Regions from separate parts of the Kribbella solani genome, predicted to be linked through region 2. Evidence: predicted binding sites of a transcription regulator. Region 2 holds the regulator's gene; each other region holds the start of a gene.
What was found. Region 2 encodes HrcA, which represses chaperone genes, less so after heat shock. Its sites were predicted from a motif close to TTGGCACTCGNNNNNNNCGAGTGCCAA; they were not measured.
Positions count from the first base shown of each region.

Region 1 (6,819 bases), 3.7 Mb from region 2:
TCCCGTGCGCGTACGCCAGACACCGGATCGACCAGGTCACCGGCTTCCGGCAGCCGCACTGGCTGCTCCGGGTCGGTGATGTCCGGCCTGAGCTTCAGCACCCGGTTCACTCGACCGGCCGCGACCAGACCGCGCATCAGCTGGTTGGCGAACTCGGTCGCTGTCCGGAGCGGTAGTACCAGGAACGTCGCGTACCCGTAGAAGGCAACCAGTGACCCCGGGCTGAGCTGACCGCGTAGCGCGAAGTGCGCGCCCAGACCGACCACCAGCACCACGAAGATGCCCGGTAGCAGCACCTGGGCGGCGTCCAGCACGGACTGGATGCCGGCCACCCGCACACCGGCCTTCCGGACCTGCTGCGACTCCGTCCGGTACCGCCGGGAGAACGACTCTTCACCGCCGATGCCACGCAGCACCCTCAGACCGGCGACGATGTCGGAGCCCAATGAGTTCAGCTCGCCGACCGCCTCGCGTTGCGCGGACTGGCGCCGGTGCAGCGGCCGGAGCATCGGGCCGAGGCAGAAGAGCATCACCGGTACGCCGATCAGTACCACCAGACCGAGCGTGGTCGACGACGACAGCAGGATCACCGCGACCACGAAGAACGCCACGATCGAGCCGGCGAACCGGGCCGAGATCTCCATCAGGTTACCGATGTACGACAGGTCGCCGGCGCCGACGCTGACAACCTCTCCGGTGGCCAGGTGCTTCGGCAGCGTCGCGCCCAGGTCCGCCGACTTCCGGGTCACCACCTGGACCGTCCGGTACGCCGCGGTGAGCCAGTTGGTGACCGCGAACCGGTGCCGCATGATGCCGGCGACCGCCTGCACCACGCCGACCGCGAAGAGCAGGGCGGTCCACTGCAGCAACCGCTTGCCGTCGCCGGCCGCGACCCCCTCGTCGATGGCCCGGCCGAGGATCGCCGGGATGAACGCCTGCGCGCCCATCCAGAGAATGCCGAACGCCATCCCGCCGGCGAGCGTACGGGACTGCCCGCGGGCGACCCACCACAGGTAGCGGGCCGGCGAGCGATGGTTCGGGACGCCGGGATCGGCGAGCGGCAGATGTCTCATGGCTTCTTCAGGCTAGGTCGCGCCACTGACAGTTCGCATGCGAATTAGCTCCGCGCGCGTGCGGCCGCCGGTACACGCGGTGACGGTGACGGTCGGTAGAGCTTCACCTTGCGTTGGGCAACGGGTTCCCACCGGGCAATCTGCGGCCCCTGTCCTGGAACCATGTTGGTGATCGCGCATCGGGGAGCGAGTGGCTACCGCCCGGAACACACACCGGCCGCGTACCGGCTGGGAGCGGTACAGGGCGCCGACTACCTGGAGCCCGACCTGGTAGCCACGCTGGACGGCGTCCTGGTCTGCCGGCACGAGAACGAGATCTCCAGTACTACTGACGTGGCTGATCACCCGGTGTTCGCGGACCGGAAGATCACCAAGATCGTCGACGGGACGGCTGTTACCGGCTGGTTCGTGGAGGACTTCACGTACGCGGAGCTGCGGACGCTGCGCGCCAAGGAGCGGATGCCGGCGCTGCGGGCGAGCAACACGGCGTACGACGGGCTGGAGGAGGTACCGACCTTCGACGAGGTGGTAGCCCTGGCCCGGCGCGAGTCGGCGCGGCTCGGGCGGCCGATCGGGGTCATCCCCGAGCTGAAGCACCCGGCGTACTTCCGGCGGCTCGGTCTGCCACTGGAGGAGCTACTGACCGAGCGGATCGTGGCACTGGGACTGCGTGCGGACGAGATCATGGTGCAGTCGTTCGAACCGACCAGTCTGCGTCGGCTGGCGGTGATGACGCGGGTACCGCTGGTACAGCTGATCGACTCGGAGAGCGCACCGAACGACTTCCTGCGTACTGGTGACGGTCGCTCGTACGCTGATCTGCTTGCACCGTCCGGGTTGCGGGAGGTCGCTACGTACGCGCAGGTGCTGGCGCCGCACAAGGACCTGGTGATTCCGCGAACTGCTGACGGGTGTCTGGGGGAGCCGACTCGTCTGGTTGATCAGGCACACCGTGCCGGTCTGGCGGTGCAGGCCTGGACGTTCCGGGCGGAGCGGCGCTTCCTACCTACCGCGACTGACTTCGCTACCGAAGTCACCCGGTTCGCCGCGCTGGGGCTGCAGGGCGTCTTCGCTGACCACCCTGACCAGGCTGTTGCCGTACTACGAGGAGCTGCGCTCAACGTGTGAGCGGCAGCGGGGTGACCGCTGGCTGTGGTCACCCCGCCAGAGTGGCCGTGGGTGCTGCGTCCGTGCCGGCACAGGGTTGGCGCGGTGCCGGCGCAGTGACCGTCACGCCGCCGGGGGCTTGGTGCCGGTGTTGTTGCTGGTGTCGTCGTAGAGGCGGGCGGCGATGTCGTTCTCGGTCGTGTTCTGGTTGTGGTTGACCGTCTGCTGAACGTTCTGCCACACGGCCTTGCCGTCGGACTCGGGAATCACGATCCAGGCGACCGCGTACCCGATCATGGCGGCACCACCGGTGATCAGCGTCAGCCCGACCCAGCCGAGCCGGACCAGCGTGACGTCGACGTTCAGGTACTCGGCGATACCACCGGAGACACCCGACAGCATCCGCTGGTTGGCGGACCGCCGCAGGATCTTGCCGGACAGGTTCTGAAACGGTGCGTTGGAGTTCGTCATGGCTCTACTCTCCCGCCCCGGCGCCCTCCACCACATCCGGATCGGCACCGACCCACCCCTGACCCACCCCTGACGACTTCCGGCTGACCCAGGACTGTCGGTGCGGGTCGTTAGCGTTGGGAAGTATGGACATGGCGGCGGTGGTGAAGGTGATGAGTGAGTTGCCCGGTGCGGAGGAGCACGAGGGCTGGGCCGGCCAACCGGTCTTCAAGGTCCGCAACAAGAGCTTCGCGTACCTGTCCGAGGACCAGACCCGAATGCACCTGAAAGCACTCCGCGAGGAACAGGAGGCCCTGGTCGCCGAGAACCCCGACGTCTTCACCCCCTCCTGGTCCGGCGGCCGCTTCGCCTGGCTGGAAATCAACCTCCCCCACGCCGACCCCGAAGAACTCCAAGAACTGATAACCGAAGCCTGGCGCCTAACCGCCCCCAAGTACCTGATCGCCCAACTGACGGCTTGACCGGGGCAGCCGCCTGACGCCGCGCGGGGGCTGGCTTGCACTCGGGTGGGGCGAGTGCTAATACTTGGTTAGCACTCCACGGGTGAGAGTGATAACTGCTCGGCTCGCCGGAGTGTGTAAGAAGACGGCCTCGATGAGGTGCCGGAGCGTGGCGGGACATGAGCGTCGCGACCCTGGTGCCGTCCGTCGCGGGCATCGGAGCCGGCTGAACCACAAAGACTCGACGCGGGAGGACTCGCGGAGAATGCCCAAGCTGATTGCTTTCGATGAAGAGGCGCGCCGCGGCCTCGAGCGGGGAATGAACACCCTCGCCGACGCCGTCAAGGTGACGCTCGGCCCGAAGGGCCGCAACGTCGTGCTGGAGAAGAAGTGGGGCGCCCCCACGATCACCAACGACGGTGTCTCCATCGCCAAGGAGATCGAGCTCGAGGACCCGTACGAGAAGATCGGGGCCGAGCTCGTCAAGGAAGTTGCCAAGAAGACCGACGACGTCGCCGGTGACGGTACGACCACCGCCACCGTGCTGGCCCAGGCCCTCGTCCGCGAGGGGCTGCGCAACGTCGCCGCCGGCGCCAACCCGATGGGCCTGAAGAAGGGCATCGAGAAGGCCACCGAGGCGGTCAGCGAGCAGCTGCTCAAGCTGGCCAAGGACGTCGAGACCCGCGAGCAGATCGCGTCGACCGCGTCCATCTCGGCGGCGGACAACCAGGTCGGCCAGATCATCGCCGAGGCGATGGACAAGGTCGGCAAGGAAGGCGTCATCACCGTCGAGGAGAGCAACACCTTCGGCCTCGAGCTCGAGCTCACCGAGGGTATGCGCTTCGACAAGGGCTACATCTCGCCGTACTTCGTGACCGACACGGAGCGGATGGAAGCGGTCCTCGACGACCCCTACATCCTGATCGTGAACAGCAAGATCTCGAGCATCAAGGACCTGGTCCCGGTGCTGGAGAAGGTCATGCAGACCGGCAAGCCGCTGGCCATCATCGCCGAGGACATCGAGGGCGAGGCGCTGGCCACCCTGGTCGTCAACAAGATCAAGGGCACCTTCAAGGCCGTCGCCGTCAAGGCGCCGGGCTTCGGTGACCGCCGCAAGGCCATGCTGGTCGACATCGCCGTCCTCACCGGCGGCGAGGTGATCTCCGAGGAGGTCGGTCTGAAGCTGGACTCGGTCGACCTGGAGCTGCTCGGCCAGGCCCGCAAGATCGTCGTCACCAAGGACGAGACGACCATCGTCGAGGGCGAGGGCGACGCGGACCAGATCGCCGGCCGGGTGAACCAGATCCGCGCCGAGATCGAGAAGTCGGACTCCGACTACGACCGCGAGAAGCTGCAGGAGCGGCTGGCCAAGCTGGCCGGTGGCGTCGCGGTGATCAAGGTCGGCGCGGCCACCGAGGTCGAGCTGAAGGAGCGCAAGCACCGCATCGAGGACGCCGTTCGCAACGCGAAGGCGGCCGTCGAGGAGGGCATCGTCGCCGGTGGTGGCGTCGCTCTTCTGCAGGCGTCCGTGGCGGCGTTCGAGAAGCTGGAGCTCGTGGGTGACGAGGCGACCGGCGCGCAGATCGTGCGTCAGGCCGTCGAGGCCCCGCTGAAGCAGATCGCCGTGAACGCCGGCCTCGAGGGTGGCGTCGTGGTGGAGAAGGTTCGCAACCTCGAGCCGGGTCACGGTCTGAACGCCGCGACCGGTGAGTATGTCGACCTGATCGCCACCGGCATCATCGACCCGGCCAAGGTGACCCGGTCCGCGCTGCAGAACGCGGCGTCGATCGCGGCCCTGTTCCTCACCACCGAGGCCGTCATCGCCGACAAGCCGGAGAAGGCCGCGGCCGCTCCGGGTGGCGCGCCGGACATGGGCGGCATGGACTTCTGATCCAGTAGTCCGACAGCACCCGCAGTACCCCAAGCGGCCCCGAGCACATGCTCGGGGCCGCTTGCTGTTCCGGGGCCGCGATCAGGTGCCGGTGATCAGGTGGTGGGCGAGGACGGGGGAGAAGGTACGGGTGGGAAGGGTGGGGGCGAGGCCGCAGGGGCCGTCGGATTCGCCGGGGGTGCGGAGCCAGAGGTGCAGGTCGGCGGGGGCCGGGGCGGTGGCCGGGGGTGCGCCGAGTTTGCGGGCGGGTGGGTTGCAGGAGCTGCCGTCGGAACCGTTGCCGTTGCGGCTGGTGTCGATGACGAAGTGCGTACCACCGCCGAGCGCGGTGAGGATCTCGTTGCCCCGCGCGGTGGACTGTTCGGTACTGAAGTAGTCCGCCGTGTTCAGCGCGAACCCGCGGATCTTGCCGACGTCGGCGAGGCGCAGGCGGCGGGCGATCTCCTTCGCGCCGGCCGAGCTCACGGTGCCGGCGTCGAGGTACGCCCACGTGTTCGGGTTCTTCGCGGCGAGCAGCCCCACCGCGTACTTGAGCATCGCGATCCGCCCGTCCCACTGCGCCGCCGGGTAACAGTCGAGTCCGGCCAGCGCGTTCGGTTCGAGTACGACGATCGCCGGCCGGGCTCCGATCCCGTCCGACACGGCCGTGATCCAGTTTCGGTACGCGGCGTCGGTCGTCGCCCCGCCGCCGATCCCGCACTGCCGGCCGGGCAGGTTGTCGGTGATCAGCACCGGCAGTTTCCCGGCCCGGTCAGCCGCGGTCGTGTACGCCGTGACTGCAGCCTTCGCCTCGCCGCTCCAGCTTCCGATCCAGCGCGCCGACGGCTGACCCGCGATCTTCGACGCGAGCGCGGTGTCCTCCGGGTGCCGGCGTGCGTACGCGGCGGCCGCCGACGCCGGGTCGACGTACAACCCGTGCGTCAGCCGCACCGGGTCGCCGGTCGTTTCGGCCAGTCCGGTCGCGGGCCGGCCGAAGACGAACAGTGCGGCGGTCAGCAGCAGGCCGGCGGTCAGCGAACGTGCGACCGGGTGCGGCCGATGGGCGGTCAGCGAACGCGCGGCCCGGTGCGGCAGGCGCGAAGTCGGCATCGGTGCAGCGTCCTTCCGTCCAAGGAATGATCACTCAACGTGCCGACGACATTACCGCCAGTGGATCAACTGTTTTCGTCGACCTCGCAGAACGAGGCGTAGTGGTCGCCGGTGTAGTAGACGTGCGCGGGCGTGGTTTTCGCACCGCCGCCGATCAGCCGGCGGGCGCCGCGGTCGGGCGAACCGGGCGTCTTCACGGTGTACTCGTGGTAGTACCCGGACGACTGGCTCGGCAGAATGCCTTCCCGGTTCGAGAAGACGGTGCCGTCCTGGCGGTACGGGAACGGTCCGCCGGAGTGGATGAGCTTGAGCGTGTCGGATGCCTGCGAAGGCAGCGAGCTGAGTGCACAGGTGTCTATCGCCGTGATGGACGACGACGTGGGGTGGGCGGTGGGGGCGGCGTACGCCGTGGAACCGAAGGCGACGGTGGTCGCCAGGGTCACGGCAGAGATGAGGGTTCTCATACCGCCGAGGATCCTCCGTCCAGACCGGCGACGGGTCATCCCAAGTGTGAATAACAGGTGGACTATGACCCCGGCCGCGTTCTAGGGTCTAGCTCGGCGAGAACAATCTTGGAGTGGAAGGAGCGACCGATGCGTACACCGACTTGTTTCCCGGCGCGCCCGGCCCGCTCCGCCAGCTCGCACTGAGCGGACCCCCGCGCCTCCCGTTGGAGGATTCGTGACCATCCGCACCACCGTCGAGGCCGACCTCGACACCATCATCGCTCTGATCGAGCAGCAGTCCG
Region 1 covers NZ_JACHNF010000001.1:6,868,741-6,875,559, forward strand. Annotated here, with positions in the region: gene HDA44_RS31785 (ABC transporter ATP-binding protein) at 1-1,073, opposite strand, end outside; gene HDA44_RS31790 (glycerophosphodiester phosphodiesterase) at 1,236-2,201, shown strand; gene HDA44_RS31795 (PspC domain-containing protein) at 2,304-2,651, opposite strand; gene HDA44_RS31800 (MmcQ/YjbR family DNA-binding protein) at 2,777-3,112, shown strand; gene groL (chaperonin GroEL) at 3,357-4,982, shown strand; gene HDA44_RS31810 (glycoside hydrolase family 6 protein) at 5,064-6,071, opposite strand; gene HDA44_RS31815 (guanyl-specific ribonuclease) at 6,137-6,535, opposite strand; gene HDA44_RS31820 (GNAT family N-acetyltransferase) at 6,753-6,819, shown strand, end outside.
Region 1: groL (chaperonin GroEL) is a predicted target of HrcA. The motif match lies at 3,147-3,173, and genes of this name have one in related genera.

Region 2 (6,819 bases):
GTGGTTCGGCCGGTGTGGTTCAGCTTGGGCCGAGGAGGGGGAGGGTCGGGCGTTGCGGCGTGCCGAGTGCCTGGTACCCGCGGCGGATCGCGTCCTGGAGCTCGACGACCGGCCACGGCCAGTCCTCGGTGTGCTTCAGCGCGTCGTCCAGGGGCGTACCGGCGTGGTGCAACGTCGAGATCGTGTTCGCGACCTTGCCCAGCTCGATGGCCTGATCACGCGCGTACTCGAGGTCGATCACCGCGCCGTGCCCGGGAACGATCTTCACGGCCGGCGTCATCATCCCGACCACTGCCTCGATCGTGTCCGGCCACTCCAGCGGGTACGAGTCGGGGCCGTACGACGGCGGGGCCGACTCCTCGAGCAGATCGCCGACGAAGAACACGTCCACGTCCGGGACCGCGATGACGATGTCGCCGGAGGTGTGCGCGTTGCCGACGTGCAGCAGCTCGGCGCGGCGGTCGCCGAGGTCGATCACCTTGGCGGCGGCGAACGTGGTGCCGGCCAGGTTCTCCTCGGCGGCGGCGTTCTCGTGCAGGTAGACGGTCGCTTCGGTGAAGACGCTGTTGCCGGCCACGTGATCGAAGTGGGCGTGCGTGTTGACGACCCACTTGACCGGCTGGTCGGTGAGCTCACGGATGTGTTCGCGGAGCTGCTCGGCCTCGGCCGCGTTGGCGCGGGTGTCGATCACCAGCGCGCCGTCGGCGCCGACGACCAGGCCGACGTTCAGATCCCATTCGTCGTACCGGCGGACCCAGGTGCGGTCGCCGACTTCGGCCCAAGCGCTCATGGGTCAGACCCTACTTGCCGGCTATTTGCTCAGGACGTCGCCCTTGAGTACCTGGTCCCGCTTGATGCCGCGTAGCAGCAGACCGATGTTGTCACCGGCCTTCGCGGTCTTGACGGTCCGGCGGAACATCTCGATCCCGGTCACCTCGACCTGGAGCAGTGGCTGCCCGTCCCGGTTGACGATCAACTGCTCACCGACCGACACCGTCCCGGTCCGTACCCGCCCGGTCGCGACCGTCCCGCGCCCGGTGATCGAGAAAACGTCCTCCACTGCCAACCCGAACGACCCGACCGGCAGGGCATCCTGCGGCCGAGGCGGGAACCCCTCTCGCGGCGCGAACCCGTCCTGCGGCGGGAATCCGTCCTGCGGCAGGAATCCGTCCTGAGGCGGACGCCCGTCGTGTGATCGTGGCGCGGAGCTGTCCGCGTGACCGCGCGCGAGCATCTCTTGCGGGTCCATCGGATTCGCTTCCCGCTTCCAGAACTTCCAGCTCATCTTCCGAGCCTAGTGCCCGTGGCGGCCCATCCCTTGGGCCGGATGGTTGGCAAGCCCGGTCCGGCCGACTTATCGTCGCAACTGTTCCGATCGGAGTTTCGAAACTTTCGAAGGGTGGCCGGTGTGACGACACGACGTGCTGTGGTGGTGCGGGGCGGCTGGGAAGGGCACTCCCCGGTCGAGGCGACCGACTTGTTCATCCCGTTCCTGGAGCAGAACGGGTACGAGGTGACCGTCTCCGGCAGCACCGAGGCGTACCTCGACCTCGACGGCGTGGACCTGATCGTGCAGTGCGTGACGATGAGCGAGATCGAGCCGGACCACTTCAAGGGCCTGGACGCGGCGATCCGGCGCGGCACTGGGTTCGCCGGGTGGCACGGTGGGATCGCCGACTCGTTCCGGAAGAACGCCGAGTACAGCTTCATCACCGGCGGGCAGTTCATCTCGCATCCGCACGGGTTCACCGACTACCGCGTCGACATCATTGCCGACGATCCGATTGTCGACAACATCGCGCATTTCGACGTACACACCGAGCAGTACTACGTCCACGCCGACCCGACGAACAATGTGCTCGCGACGACGACCTTCGAGGCGCACCCGGACTACCCGTGGATCGAAGGCGCGGTGATGCCAGTGATCTGGACGCGGACCTGGGGCGAAGGCAAGGTCTTCGTCTGCACGGTCGGACACAAACTGGACGACCTGGAGACCCCCGAGGTCCGCACGATCATCGAGCGCGGCCTGCTGTGGGCAAGCAAATGACCGGCGCCGGAGTGGGCGCGGTGAGCGCCGGGGCGGGTGCGGTCAGTCCCGGTGCGGGTGCGGGTGCGGTCAGTCCCGGGGCCGGTGCGGGTGCGGTGAGCCTCGGGGCGGGTGGGGTGACGAAGGTTGGGATTGTTGGGACGGGTGTCATCTCCGGCACGTATCTGGATCACCTGGACAAGCTTCCCGGTGTCGACGTCGTGGCGGTCGCGGATCTCGATCGGAGCCGGGCCGAGGCGATCGCGGCGCGGCGCGACGGCATCCGCGCGCTGACGCCGGAAGAGCTGTACGCGGCTGACGACGTCGAGATTGTCATCAATCTGACAATCCCGGCGGCGCACGCCGCGGTGCACCAGGCCGCGCTGGCGGCCGGCAAGCACGTGTACGGCGAGAAGCCGCTGGCCATGGATCGCGCCGAAGCGGAACCGCTGCTGAAGTACGCCGCAGCCAACGACCTGCGCATCGGCTGTGCACCGGACACGGTCCTCGGCACCGGCACTCAGACGGCGCGCGCGGCGATCGACCGTGGTGACATCGGCACCCCGCACGCGGCGACCGCGTTCATGGTGACCCCCGGTCATGAGCTGTGGCACCCGGCGCCCGAGTTCTACTACCGGCCGGGCGGCGGTCCGGTCCTCGACATGGGGCCGTACTACGTGACCAGCCTGGTGACGCTGCTCGGCCCGGTGGTCCGGGTCACCGCCCGCGCGGGCCGGGCGAAGCAGCAGCGGACGGTTCACACCGGGCCACGCGCCGGGACCGTGTTCGACGTGGAGGTGCCGACGCATGTCACCGGCGTGCTGGAGCACGAATCGGGCGCACTGACCACAGTGCTGATGTCGTTCGACGTCTGGGCCGGCCGGCTGCCGCGGATCGAGGTGCACGGGACGGACGGCAGCCTGTCCGTACCGGACCCGAACACGTTCGACGGGACCGTCGAGATCGTGACCCCGGAGCGGCGTGAGTGGACCGAGGTCCCGGTCGCCGGTGGGTACGCCGGCGCGGGCCGGGGCGTCGGCGTCGCGGACCTGGCGCGGGCCGTACGGAGCGGTGCGCCACATCGCGCCGACGGAGCGCTGGCATACCACGTGCTCGACGTACTGGAGTCGTTCGTCGACTCGGCCATCCAGGATCAGCCGCTCGACGTGGCGAGCACTGTGGCACGCCCCGCCGCCGTTCCGTTGGGAGCGTCGCCCGAGACCGCCTAGACTGGCACTCCGAACTTGTGAGTGCCAAGGCCCTTGAGCCCGAGGGTCTGTCGAGACGTCTGAGAGGGTGGTGCGCGTGCTGGACGACCGCAAGCTGGATGTGCTCCGCGCCATCGTCGAGGACTACGTGGCCACCCATGAGCCGATCGGGTCGAAGGCACTGGTCGACCGGCACAACCTCGGCGTCTCGCCGGCCACCGTCCGCAACGACATGGCGGCGCTGGAGGAGGAGGGGTACATCACCCAGCCGCACACCAGCGCCGGCCGGATCCCGACCGACGCCGGGTACCGGTTGTTCGTGGACAAGCTGAGCACGGTCAAGACGCTGTCGGTCGCCGAGAAGAAGGCGATCACGTCGTTCCTGGCCGGGGCGGTCGATCTGGACGACGTCGTCCGCCGTACGGTGCGGCTGCTGGCGCAGATCACCAGGCAGGTCGCCATCGTTCAGTACCCGTCACTGAACCGGTCGAGCGTGCGGCACATCGAGGTCGTCACGATGAGCCCGCGGCGGCTCCTGCTCGTGCTGATCACCAGCAACGGGCGGGTCGAGCAGCGGATCGTCGAGCACCCGCACGATGTCGACGAGCAGCTGATCGCGGACCTGCGCTCGCGGTTGAACACTGCCCTCGCCGGGCAGCGGCTCACCGACGCGGCGACGGTCCTGGCCGGCGTACCCGAACTGTTCGCGCCGGGCGACCGGTCGCTGGTCGCGGCGGTCGTGACGACGCTGTTCGAGACGTTCACCGACGAGGTCGGCGAGCAGCGGATCGCGGTCGGCGGCGCCGCCAACCTGACCCGGTACGGCGACGACTTCGAGCGGAACGTGAAGCCGGTGCTGGAGGCGCTGGAGGAGCACGTGATCCTGCTCAAGCTGCTCGGCGAGGCGACCAATCCGCAGACCCTGACGGTCCGGATCGGGCACGAGAACCCGTTCGAGGAGCTGGCGACCACCTCGGTGGTCGCGACCGGGTACGGGTCGAAGTCGGAGGCGCTGGCCACCCTCGGCATCGTCGGCCCGACCCACATGGACTATCCGAGCACGATGGGCGCGGTCCGTGCCGTGGCCCGGTACGTCAGCCAGATCCTGGCCGAGTCGTGACCGTGAAGACGAATATGCTGAAGATCCTCCCAACCCCCTGGTCTGGAGTATGAGCACCGATTACTACGCCGTCCTCGGCGTCAGCCGTGACGCGTCAGCGGACGAGATCAAGAAGGCGTACCGCAAGCTGGCGCGCCAGTACCACCCGGATGTGAACGACTCCGAGGACGCGCATCAGAAGTTCCAGGAGATCGGGCGCGCGTTCCAGGTCCTGAGCGACCCGCAGAAGCGGCAGATGCACGACCTCGGTGGCGATCCGTTCGCCGCCGCGGCCGGCGGGCCGGGCGGCGCGGGCTTCGGGCAGGCGTTCACGTTCACCGACATCATGGACGCGTTCTTCGGCCAGACCGGCGGCGCGACCCGTGGGCCGCGGCCGCGTACCCGGCGCGGTCAGGACGCGCTGATCCCGCTCCGGATCGACCTCGCCGAGGCGGCCTTCGGGACCACCCGTGAGCTCAAGGTCGACACCGCCGTGCTCTGCCCGACCTGTAGCGGGTCCGGCGCGGCCGCCGGGTCCGAGCCGGTCACCTGCGAGATCTGTCACGGGCGCGGCGAGGTCACGCACACGCAGCGGTCGTTCCTCGGCGAGGTACGCACCATGCGCCCGTGCCCGAACTGCCGCGGCTTCGGCACCACGATCCCGAACCCGTGCGTCGAGTGCGCCGGTGACGGGCGGGTCCGGTCCCGTCGTACCGTCACGGTCAAGATCCCGGGCGGCGTCGACAGCGGTACGCGGGTGCAGCTGTCCGGTCAGGGCGAGGTCGGTCCCGGCGGCGGCCCGGCCGGCGACCTGTACGTCGAGATCGAGGTCGAGCCGCACGACATCTTCACCCGCAACGGCGACGACCTGCACTGCACGGTCACGTTGCCGATGACGGCGGCCGCGCTCGGTACGACGATCGACCTGCCGACGCTCGAGGGCGAAACCACGCCGCTGGAGGTCCGGCCCGGTACACAGTCCGGCACCACGCAGACGCTGTCCGCGCGCGGTGTACCCCGCCTGCGGCACGCCGGGCGCGGTGACCTGATCGTCCAGGTCATCGTCGAGACCCCCACCAGGCTCGACGACGCCCAGGCCGACCTGCTCCGCCAACTCGCCGTCGCCCGCGACGAGGAACGCCCCCAGGGCCAGGTCCAAGCCACCCACAAGGGCGTCTTCGGCCGCCTCCGCGACGCCTTCGGCGCCCACTGACCCCAACCGCCCACTGACCCCAACCGCCCACTGACCCCAACCGCCCACCGGACCCTGCCCGTCCACCCCCACCCCGCCCCGCACAGGCCCGCGCCCTACACGGGCCCCCGCGCCGATCTCCATTTGAGGGGTTAACGTTCGCCGTTGCCCCTTCACCACCCGCATGCAGGTGGTGAAGAGGCACTCTGGGAGGTTCACCTCCCAAATGGGCAAAGCGGTCAGGTGGCGAAGCAGCGGTGCAGGGGGCAAGCTGCTGGCTCGGGATCTGGGAGGAGTTGGGCGGATGGGTGTCGCGGTGTTCTTTCACGCCGACCTGGGCGGCGGTGAGCTGGCCGGCGGTGAGCTGGCCGGCGGCGAGCTGGCGGGTGCTGACCTGGCGGGTGCTGACCTGGCGGGTGCTGAGCCGGCCGGTGGTGAGCTGGCGGGTGCTGAGGTGGCGGGCGGCGAGCTGGTGGGTGCTGAGGTGGTGCTTGGTGGGTCGGAGGGGCGGCATGCGGCGGTGGTGCGGCGGATCGGGACAGGTGAGCGGATCCGGCTGACCGACGGGCGGGGGAGCTGGGCCGAGGGGCCGGTCGTGCTGGCCGGGAAGAGCGGGGTGACGGTCGCCGTCGACGAGCGCGGGACGACGGCCGCGCCAGATCCGCGCGTGGTCGTGGTGCAGGCGCTGCCCAAGGGAGAACGCGCTGAGCTCGCGGTCGAGATGCTGACCGAGGTCGGCGCCGACGTGATCGTCCCGTGGAACGCGGAGCGCAGCCAGTTCCGCGCCAACCCCGAGCGGGTCGAGAAGACGCTCGCGAAATGGCGCGCCTGGGCGTTCGAAGCCGGCAAGCAGTCCCGGCGTACGTGGTTCGCCGAGGTCACCCCGATCGCGAGTACGGCGGAGGTCGCGCGCCTGCTCGCCGGCGCGGCCCTGCCGGTCGTACTGCACGAGGAAGCCACCACCCCACTTGCATCCCTGCAGCCGCCCACGACGGGTGACATCGTCCTGGTCATCGGCCCCGAAGGCGGCATCGCCCCGACTGAACTCGCGGCCTTCACGACGTACGCCGACCCGGTCCGCCTGGGCGACACCGTGCTCCGCACCTCAACAGCAGGCGTAGCGGCCGCGGCGGCCCTGCTCGCCCAGTCCCGCTGGCGCTGACTACTTCACGACGATCGACTTCGAGTCCGTGTCGGTGACCCGCCCATCGGCCGGCGACACCAGGTACACGTTGATCTGCCACGTCCCCGGGCTGAGCGTGAGCTGGAAGCTGTACGGCGAGAACGACTG
Region 2 covers NZ_JACHNF010000001.1:3,176,058-3,182,876, reverse strand. Annotated here, with positions in the region: gene HDA44_RS14235 (MBL fold metallo-hydrolase) at 20-790, opposite strand; gene HDA44_RS14230 (EF-Tu/IF-2/RF-3 family GTPase) at 812-1,285, opposite strand; gene HDA44_RS14225 (ThuA domain-containing protein) at 1,409-2,050, shown strand; gene HDA44_RS14220 (Gfo/Idh/MocA family protein) at 2,167-3,258, shown strand; gene hrcA (heat-inducible transcriptional repressor HrcA) at 3,335-4,357, shown strand; gene dnaJ (molecular chaperone DnaJ) at 4,407-5,549, shown strand; gene HDA44_RS14205 (16S rRNA (uracil(1498)-N(3))-methyltransferase) at 5,833-6,690, shown strand; gene HDA44_RS14200 (Gmad2 immunoglobulin-like domain-containing protein) at 6,691-6,819, opposite strand, start outside.

Region 3 (6,819 bases), 3.7 Mb from region 2:
TGGTCCAGATGACCGGCCCGGGCCTTGTCCTGGTAGTCCTTGGCGACCTTGACGATCTTGGTCTTGTCCAGCACCGGCAGGCCGTCGAGCTGTTCCTTCGGGAAGCTGGTCTGCGGGCGGACCGCGTCGACCACCTTCTCGATCACCTTCTCGTACGGCGACAGCGGATCGCCGTTGACGGCGGCCGCCACCCCGGAGACCGACAGCGCCGCCACCGCGGCCACCCCGAGCGCCAGCCCCCGGGTCGCCACCTTGCGGGCGAACGGGTCGGTGATCGGGTTGAGCGCGGCGCACCGCGCCAGGAAGCTCTCCGGATCGTCGATGGTCTCCACCGGGAGCTCGTCCTCGACCTCCACCGCCAGCCGGAGCTCGGCCAGCAGTTGGACGGCCGGGTCGCGCTCGCCCGCCGAGCGGGCGGACTCCCCACCGGCGGCGAGCAGATCGAGCAGCGCGTCATCGGACTCGATCGCGTCCAGATCGAAACGGTCAGCCATGATGCCCCTCCCCTGCTCTTCCTCGTTCCAGCTGTGCTTCATGCCCCACGTACCCCCTGAGCGTGTTCAACGCCCGATGCTGTGCGACCCTCACCGCCCCCGGTGTCATTCCCAGTGCCCGGCCGGTCTCCTCGGCTGACAACCCCGCGACGACGCGAAGGCGCAGGATCTCCCGCAGCTTTTCCGGCAGCTTGTCCAGCAGGCCGATGATGTGCTGGACCTCGGACTGCCGAACCGCGCGCTCCTCCGGCGTCGGTGACTCGTCCGCGCCGTCCGGCAGGTCCGGCGTCGAGACGTCGGCGACCGCGAACGCACGCTGGGCATCGGCGACCTTGCGGGCCGCGATGCCGTAGACGAAAGCCTCGAAAGGCCTCCCCTCGTCCCGGTACCGGCTGAGCGCGCCGAACACCGCGACACATACCTCTTGCGCGACGTCGTCGACCATGTCGGCGCCGCCGGGATAGGTCCACAACCGGGACCGTACGTAGCGGTGCGCCACAGCGCGCACCCTGGTGAGCAGGTCGTTGAGAGCTGTACGGTCCCCGTCGCCGGCCAGCGCGGCAAGATCCCTGAGCTCGACCCGGTCGTGGGTGTCAGGTACTCGGACCTCGGTCACCCCTCGCCCCCTCGTGTCAGACCGGTCAGCCTGAAAGATGGTACGGCGCTCAACTCTTGTTGCCTAGTGGCTGGGCGTGATCCAGTCCCTCGTTTGATCACGATCCGTCACTACTGACGGGTCAGGTACGCGCGGGTGGGCTGAAACGGATCAGTTCTGTCGCATGTTCGCCGCCCCAGTCGATCGGCGTACGGGTGGTTTCGGTCCACCCCGCGCGCCGGTAGAGATGTACGGCGGCGCCGCGGTTGTCCACCACCTCGAGCGACAGCTCCCGCCCGAAGCCGGCGGCGGCCGTCACGCAGTGGTCGAGCAACCGGCGCCCGATCCCCTTCCGGGTCACCGTCGGGTCCACGAAGAGCCGCTCCACCTCGGCGCGCTCCCCCACCGCCGTCAGCACAACGTGCCCGACGACCCGGCCGTCGAGCTCCGCGACCCAGCATCCGAGCCGGCTCGCGGGCGTCAGCCACCCGCGCGGATGAGCCGGCCAGTTGATCGGGTACCCGGCTTGTTCATGCACCACCCGGAGCAGTTCGGCACATACGTCGAGGTCCTCGTCACGGCGTTCCCGGACCCGTACGCCGCCTTCGCGGAAAGAATCTGTCACCAGACGCACATTAGTTCCCGAAAACACGGCACCGCCCGGCAGTTGCCTGCCGGGCGGTGCTGTGTGTGTGCTGTGCTGTCGAACTAGCTGCCTGAAGGTCAGTGACCGTGACCGTGGCCGTGACCGGCCGCGGCGGGCTCTTCTTCTTCGGGCTTGTCGACCACCAGGGTCTCGGTGGTGAGCAGCAGCGCGGCGATCGAACCGGCGTTGGCGAGCGCGGACCGGGTCACCTTGACCGGGTCCAGGACGCCCTGCGCCAGCAGGTCACCGTACTCGCCGGTGGCCGCGTTGAAGCCGCTCCCGACCTCGAGCTCGGCGACCTTCGAGGTCACGACGTAACCCTCGTAGCCACCGTTCTCGGCGATCCAGCGCAGCGGCTCGACGACCGACTTGCGGACGATCCGGACGCCGGCGAGCTCGTCGCCCGCCAGGTCGAGACCGCTGTCCAGCACGGTGGCCGCGTGCACGAGCGCGGAGCCGCCGCCGGCGACGATGCCCTCCTCGATCGCGGCCCGGGTCGCGGACACCGCGTCCTCGATCCGGTGCTTCTTCTCCTTCAGCTCGACCTCGGTGGCCGCGCCGACCTTGATCACGCAGACGCCACCGGCCAGCTTGGCCAGCCGCTCCTGCAGCTTCTCCCGGTCCCAGTCGGAATCGGTGCGCTCGATCTCGGCCTTGATCTGGTTCACCCGGCCGTCGATGTCGTCGGCCTTGCCGGCGCCCTCGACGACGGTGGTGTTGTCCTTCGAGACCACGATCCGGCGGGCCGAACCGAGCACCTCGAGGCCGACCTGGTCGAGCTTCAGCCCGACCTCCGGGGCCACGACCTGCGCGCCGGTGAGCGCGGCCAGGTCCTCCAGCATCGCCTTCCGGCGGTCACCGAAGCCCGGCGCCTTGACGGCGACGGAGGTGAAGTTGCCGCGGATCTTGTTCACCACCAGGGTGGACAGCGCCTCGGCCTCGACGTCCTCGGCGATGATCAGCAGCGCCTTGCCGGACTGCACGACCTTCTCCAGCAGCGGCAGCAGGTCCGCGATCGCGGAGATCTTGCCCTGGTGGATCAGGATGTACGGGTCCTCCAGCACCGCTTCGCCGGCCTCGGCGTCGGTGATGAAGTACGGCGAGATGTAGCCCTTGTCGAACTGCATGCCCTCGGTGAACTCGAGCTCGGTGCCGAACGTGTTCGACTCCTCGACGGTGATCACACCGTCCTTGCCCACCTTGTCGAACGCGTCCGCGATCAGGCTGCCGATCTCGGCGTCCCGGGCGGAGATGGTGGCGACGTGGGCCATGTCGCCCTTGTCGTCCACCGGACGGGCGGTCTCGACCAGCTTGGCCGACACGGCCTCGACGGCCGCCTCGATACCGCGCTTGAGGCCCATCGGGTTGACGCCCGCGGCAACCGCCCGCAGGCCTTCGTGCACCAGCGCCTGCGCCAGCACCGTCGCGGTGGTGGTGCCGTCACCGGCGATGTCGTTGGTCTTGGTGGCGACCTCCTTGGTGAGCTGCGCACCAAGGTTCTCGAACGGGTCGTCCAGCTCGACCTCACGGGCGACGGTGACACCGTCGTTGGTGATGGTCGGGGCGCCCCACTTCTTGTCCAGGACGACGTAGCGGCCCTTCGGCCCCAGCGTCACCTTGACCGTGTTCGCGAGCTTGTCGACGCCGCGCTCCAGCGCGCGCCGCGCGTTCTCGTCGAACTCGAGGATCTTCGGCATGAAGAGAACCAGTCCTTTTCTGAATGTCTTCGGTGCAGGCAACGAGCCGGCCGCCGTTCCCCGGCCGGGCCGCCGGAGCGGCCGGCCGGAACCCACTCCGCCCCGGCGCCTGGGGCTCCGGGGCGGTGTCGGTCAGGAACAGCGGTGGTTCGTCACTTGCTGACGACTGCGAGGATGTCGCGGGCGCCCAGGATCAGGTAGTCCTGACCGTCGTACTTGACCTCGGTGCCGCCGTACTTGGAGTAGATGACCTTGTCGCCGACGGCGACGTCCAGCGGGACGCGGTTGCCGTTGTCGTCGATCCGGCCCGGGCCGACGGCGAGGATCTCGCCCTCCTGCGGCTTCTCCTTGGCGGTGTCCGGGATCACCAGGCCGGACTTCGTGGTCTGCTCGGCTTCGAGCGGCGCGACGAGGACACGGTCCTCGAGCGGCTTGATCGTGACCGACACTTGCTGACCTCCACGGTCGAATTCGCTTGTCTTTTCGAGGTGGTCGCGCTCCCCTGCCGTCGCGGGGGTCAGAGGCCGGACCGCTGGCACCCTCCGGGGGAGAGTGCCAACACCGAATCTAGGCCGCGATTAGCACTCGGTCAACTCGAGTGCCAAGGTTTCTCGGCCGAGCCGATGCCCGGGCGGGTACGAACGGGCACGGAACGGGTACGGAATGTGGTCAGGCGCTGGGCGCGGACCCCTCCGGCATGGGACCGTTCTGCTGGAAATGTCCGTCCGGAGCGGTCTCCGGGAACGGTGTGGAGGAGCCCATGGCGTTCAAGCTTCCGGCGTTGCCGAAGGTGTCCGGCCGGGTGTTGATGGTGCTGGCCGCCGTCGGCGCGCTCGGCCTCGGCGCGGTCGCCGCGAACGCGTCGAAACACCGCGCCGCGAATCAGGCCGGCGCCGCCGCACCGAAAGCAGCCGACAAAGCAGCCGGCAAGACAGCGAACAAGGCCACTGACCAGTCCGGCTCCCATGACGCGACCGCCGCCGAGCTGAAGGCGGCCGCCGCGCTACCGCAGTGCCGGTCGGCTCGGCTCGTACCAGTGAACCGCAGCTGGGGCATCCCCTTGCCGACGCTTCTGGACAGTGCGAGCACCAACTGCAACCTGATGTACGGCGACAAGCCCTATCGCGGCTCCAACCGCTCCGGCGACCCCGACACGGCCATCCGGGTACTGCAGCGCAACCTGAACTTCTGCTACGGCACCAAGCTGGCTGTCGACGGCATCTACGGCAGCAACACCCGGGCGGCGATCAAGACGGTCCAGCGCCGCCACAACCTCACCGTGGATGGCATCTACGGTCCCAAGACGCGGTCGGCGATGAACTGGCGGCTGTACTCGATGGGGACCCGCACTTGGAGCAGGAGCTGTTCCAGTCCCCTCTAGAGTTGCCGGGTGACTGTCACTGCCCTGCTGGACGGACCAGGCGCCGAGGTACTGGCGGCCGCGTGCAGCGAGTACCGGCCCGGTGGCGAGCTGCAGCTGGTGGAGAAGCTGCGACGCCGGTACGACGCTGCGCTGGTCACGACCGCGGTCACCCAAGCCGCACTGCGCCACCGCGCGATCGCCAAGTTCGGTACGGACGCAGACCGCATGTACTTCACCCCGGACGGCCTGGAACAAGCCACCAGAACCACCGTGGGTACGCACCGAGCTGCTCGCATCGCAGCCGCCCTCCCCGGAGCCAGCGTGGTCGATCTGGGCTGTGGAATCGGTGGCGACCTGATCAGCGCCGCCCGCGCCGGACTGCAGGTCACTGGCATTGAACGCGACCCGGAAACAGCAGCCACCGCCCGCGCCAACCTCACCGCCCTCGGACTGACCGGACAGGTACTGGTAGGCGACGCGGAGTCCACAGACCTCACGCCGTACGACGTGGTATTCGCGGACCCAGCGCGGCGAGCAGACGGACGGCGGGTGTTCGACCACAACGCCTACTCGCCACCCTGGTCGTTTGTCACCGGCCTACTGCAGCGAACAGCCTGCGTGAAGGTCGCACCGGGCATTCCGCACGATGCGATCCCACCGGACGTAGAGGCCGAGTGGATCAGCGACTCCGGCGAGGTGAAGGAGGCTGCGCTCTGGTCCGGTGCGCTGTACGGAGGCAAGCCGCGCCGCGCGACCCTGCTGCCAGGCGAAGTGACTGTCTCGGACGCACCGGAGGCTGACGCCGGCCCAGTCGGCCAGTACATCTACGAACCGGACGGTGCCGTAGTACGCGCCGGTCTGGTCACCGCGGTTGCCGCGGCAGTGTACGGCTGGCTACTGGACCCGCGCATCGCCTATGTCACAGCAGCCAAGTACACCCGGACCCCACTCGCGTCGGCGTACGAAGTGCTCGAAGAGCTGCCGTACAAGGAGAAGGCCCTGCGTACGTGGGTCCGTACGCAGGGAATCGGCACCTTGGAGATCAAGAAGCGCGGTGTCGATCTCGATCCGGCCCAGCTGCGCAAGAAGCTCGCCCCGAAAGGTCAGGCGTCCGCGACCCTGATCATCACCCGCATCGGCCGCGACGCCACCGCGTACTCGTGCCGCCGGATCACCGGCTGAAATTCACCGTGGGACTTGCGTTCGAGTTGTATTCGAACATATGATCGACTCGCGTGCGGGTCTCCGGGTGACTTGCCGGCGGGCGAGGTGCTGCGTCCGCTGCCGCGCTCCCCGGAGACCCGCCACTAACCGGTCATCCAGGCAACGCCCGGCGTTCACCTGGCTTCGGCAGGCTGGAGGACGGAACCGGTTGGCCGCTGACCGTTCACCTGGGGAGCAAGCGGTACGCACCACCCCCAGGCCTCTGCTTTCACCCCACCCGGAAGCGTTCCCGCACTGGCAAGCGGAACCGCGCCAGTGCGATCTCTCCAACAGTTGCTGCCTGGAGACCACGGTTGGTTTCCGGCAACTCCTGGCTGCCGGACAGCTCTTGACTGTCCTGGGCTGAGCGGATGAAGTCTGCTACCAGGCGGTTCCAGTCGCCGGAGCGGTGCAGCATCGCGTGGTCTTCGCCGGCCAGCAAGTACGTGCGCACGGGTGTGCCCGCCGCCCGCACCCGCGCCGCGTACGCCATCGTCGCCGCCGGATCGGTGATCGTGTCATCCGCCCCATGCGCGAACATCACCGGCGCCCGCAGCCCAACCAGCGGCTCCCCCACCGGCAACCAGGGCGCCAGCGCAAGCACCCCAGCCACCCGCGCGTGATCACCGGCGGCAACCACTGCCCGCCCACCCATCGAATGCCCGATCAGAAGCACCCGGCGCACAACCGAAGGCAGCTGATCCAACACAGCCCGAAGATCAACCACCGGATCAGCCACCGCGCGGGCGGCCGGGTGAGGCGGGTCAAACCGGTCAGCTGCGGTAGCGTTCCAGCCGCGGTAGCGGTAGCGCATGAAGCCA
Region 3 covers NZ_JACHNF010000001.1:6,834,049-6,840,867, reverse strand. Annotated here, with positions in the region: gene HDA44_RS31660 (hypothetical protein) at 1-494, opposite strand, end outside; gene shbA (RNA polymerase sigma factor ShbA) at 487-1,110, opposite strand; gene HDA44_RS31650 (GNAT family N-acetyltransferase) at 1,232-1,714, opposite strand; gene groL (chaperonin GroEL) at 1,813-3,432, opposite strand; gene groES (co-chaperone GroES) at 3,585-3,881, opposite strand; gene HDA44_RS31635 (peptidoglycan-binding domain-containing protein) at 4,193-4,813, shown strand; gene HDA44_RS31630 (THUMP-like domain-containing protein) at 4,823-5,977, shown strand; gene HDA44_RS31625 (alpha/beta fold hydrolase) at 6,228-6,819, opposite strand, start outside.
Region 3: groES (co-chaperone GroES) is a predicted target of HrcA. The motif match lies at 4,011-4,037, and genes of this name have one in related genera.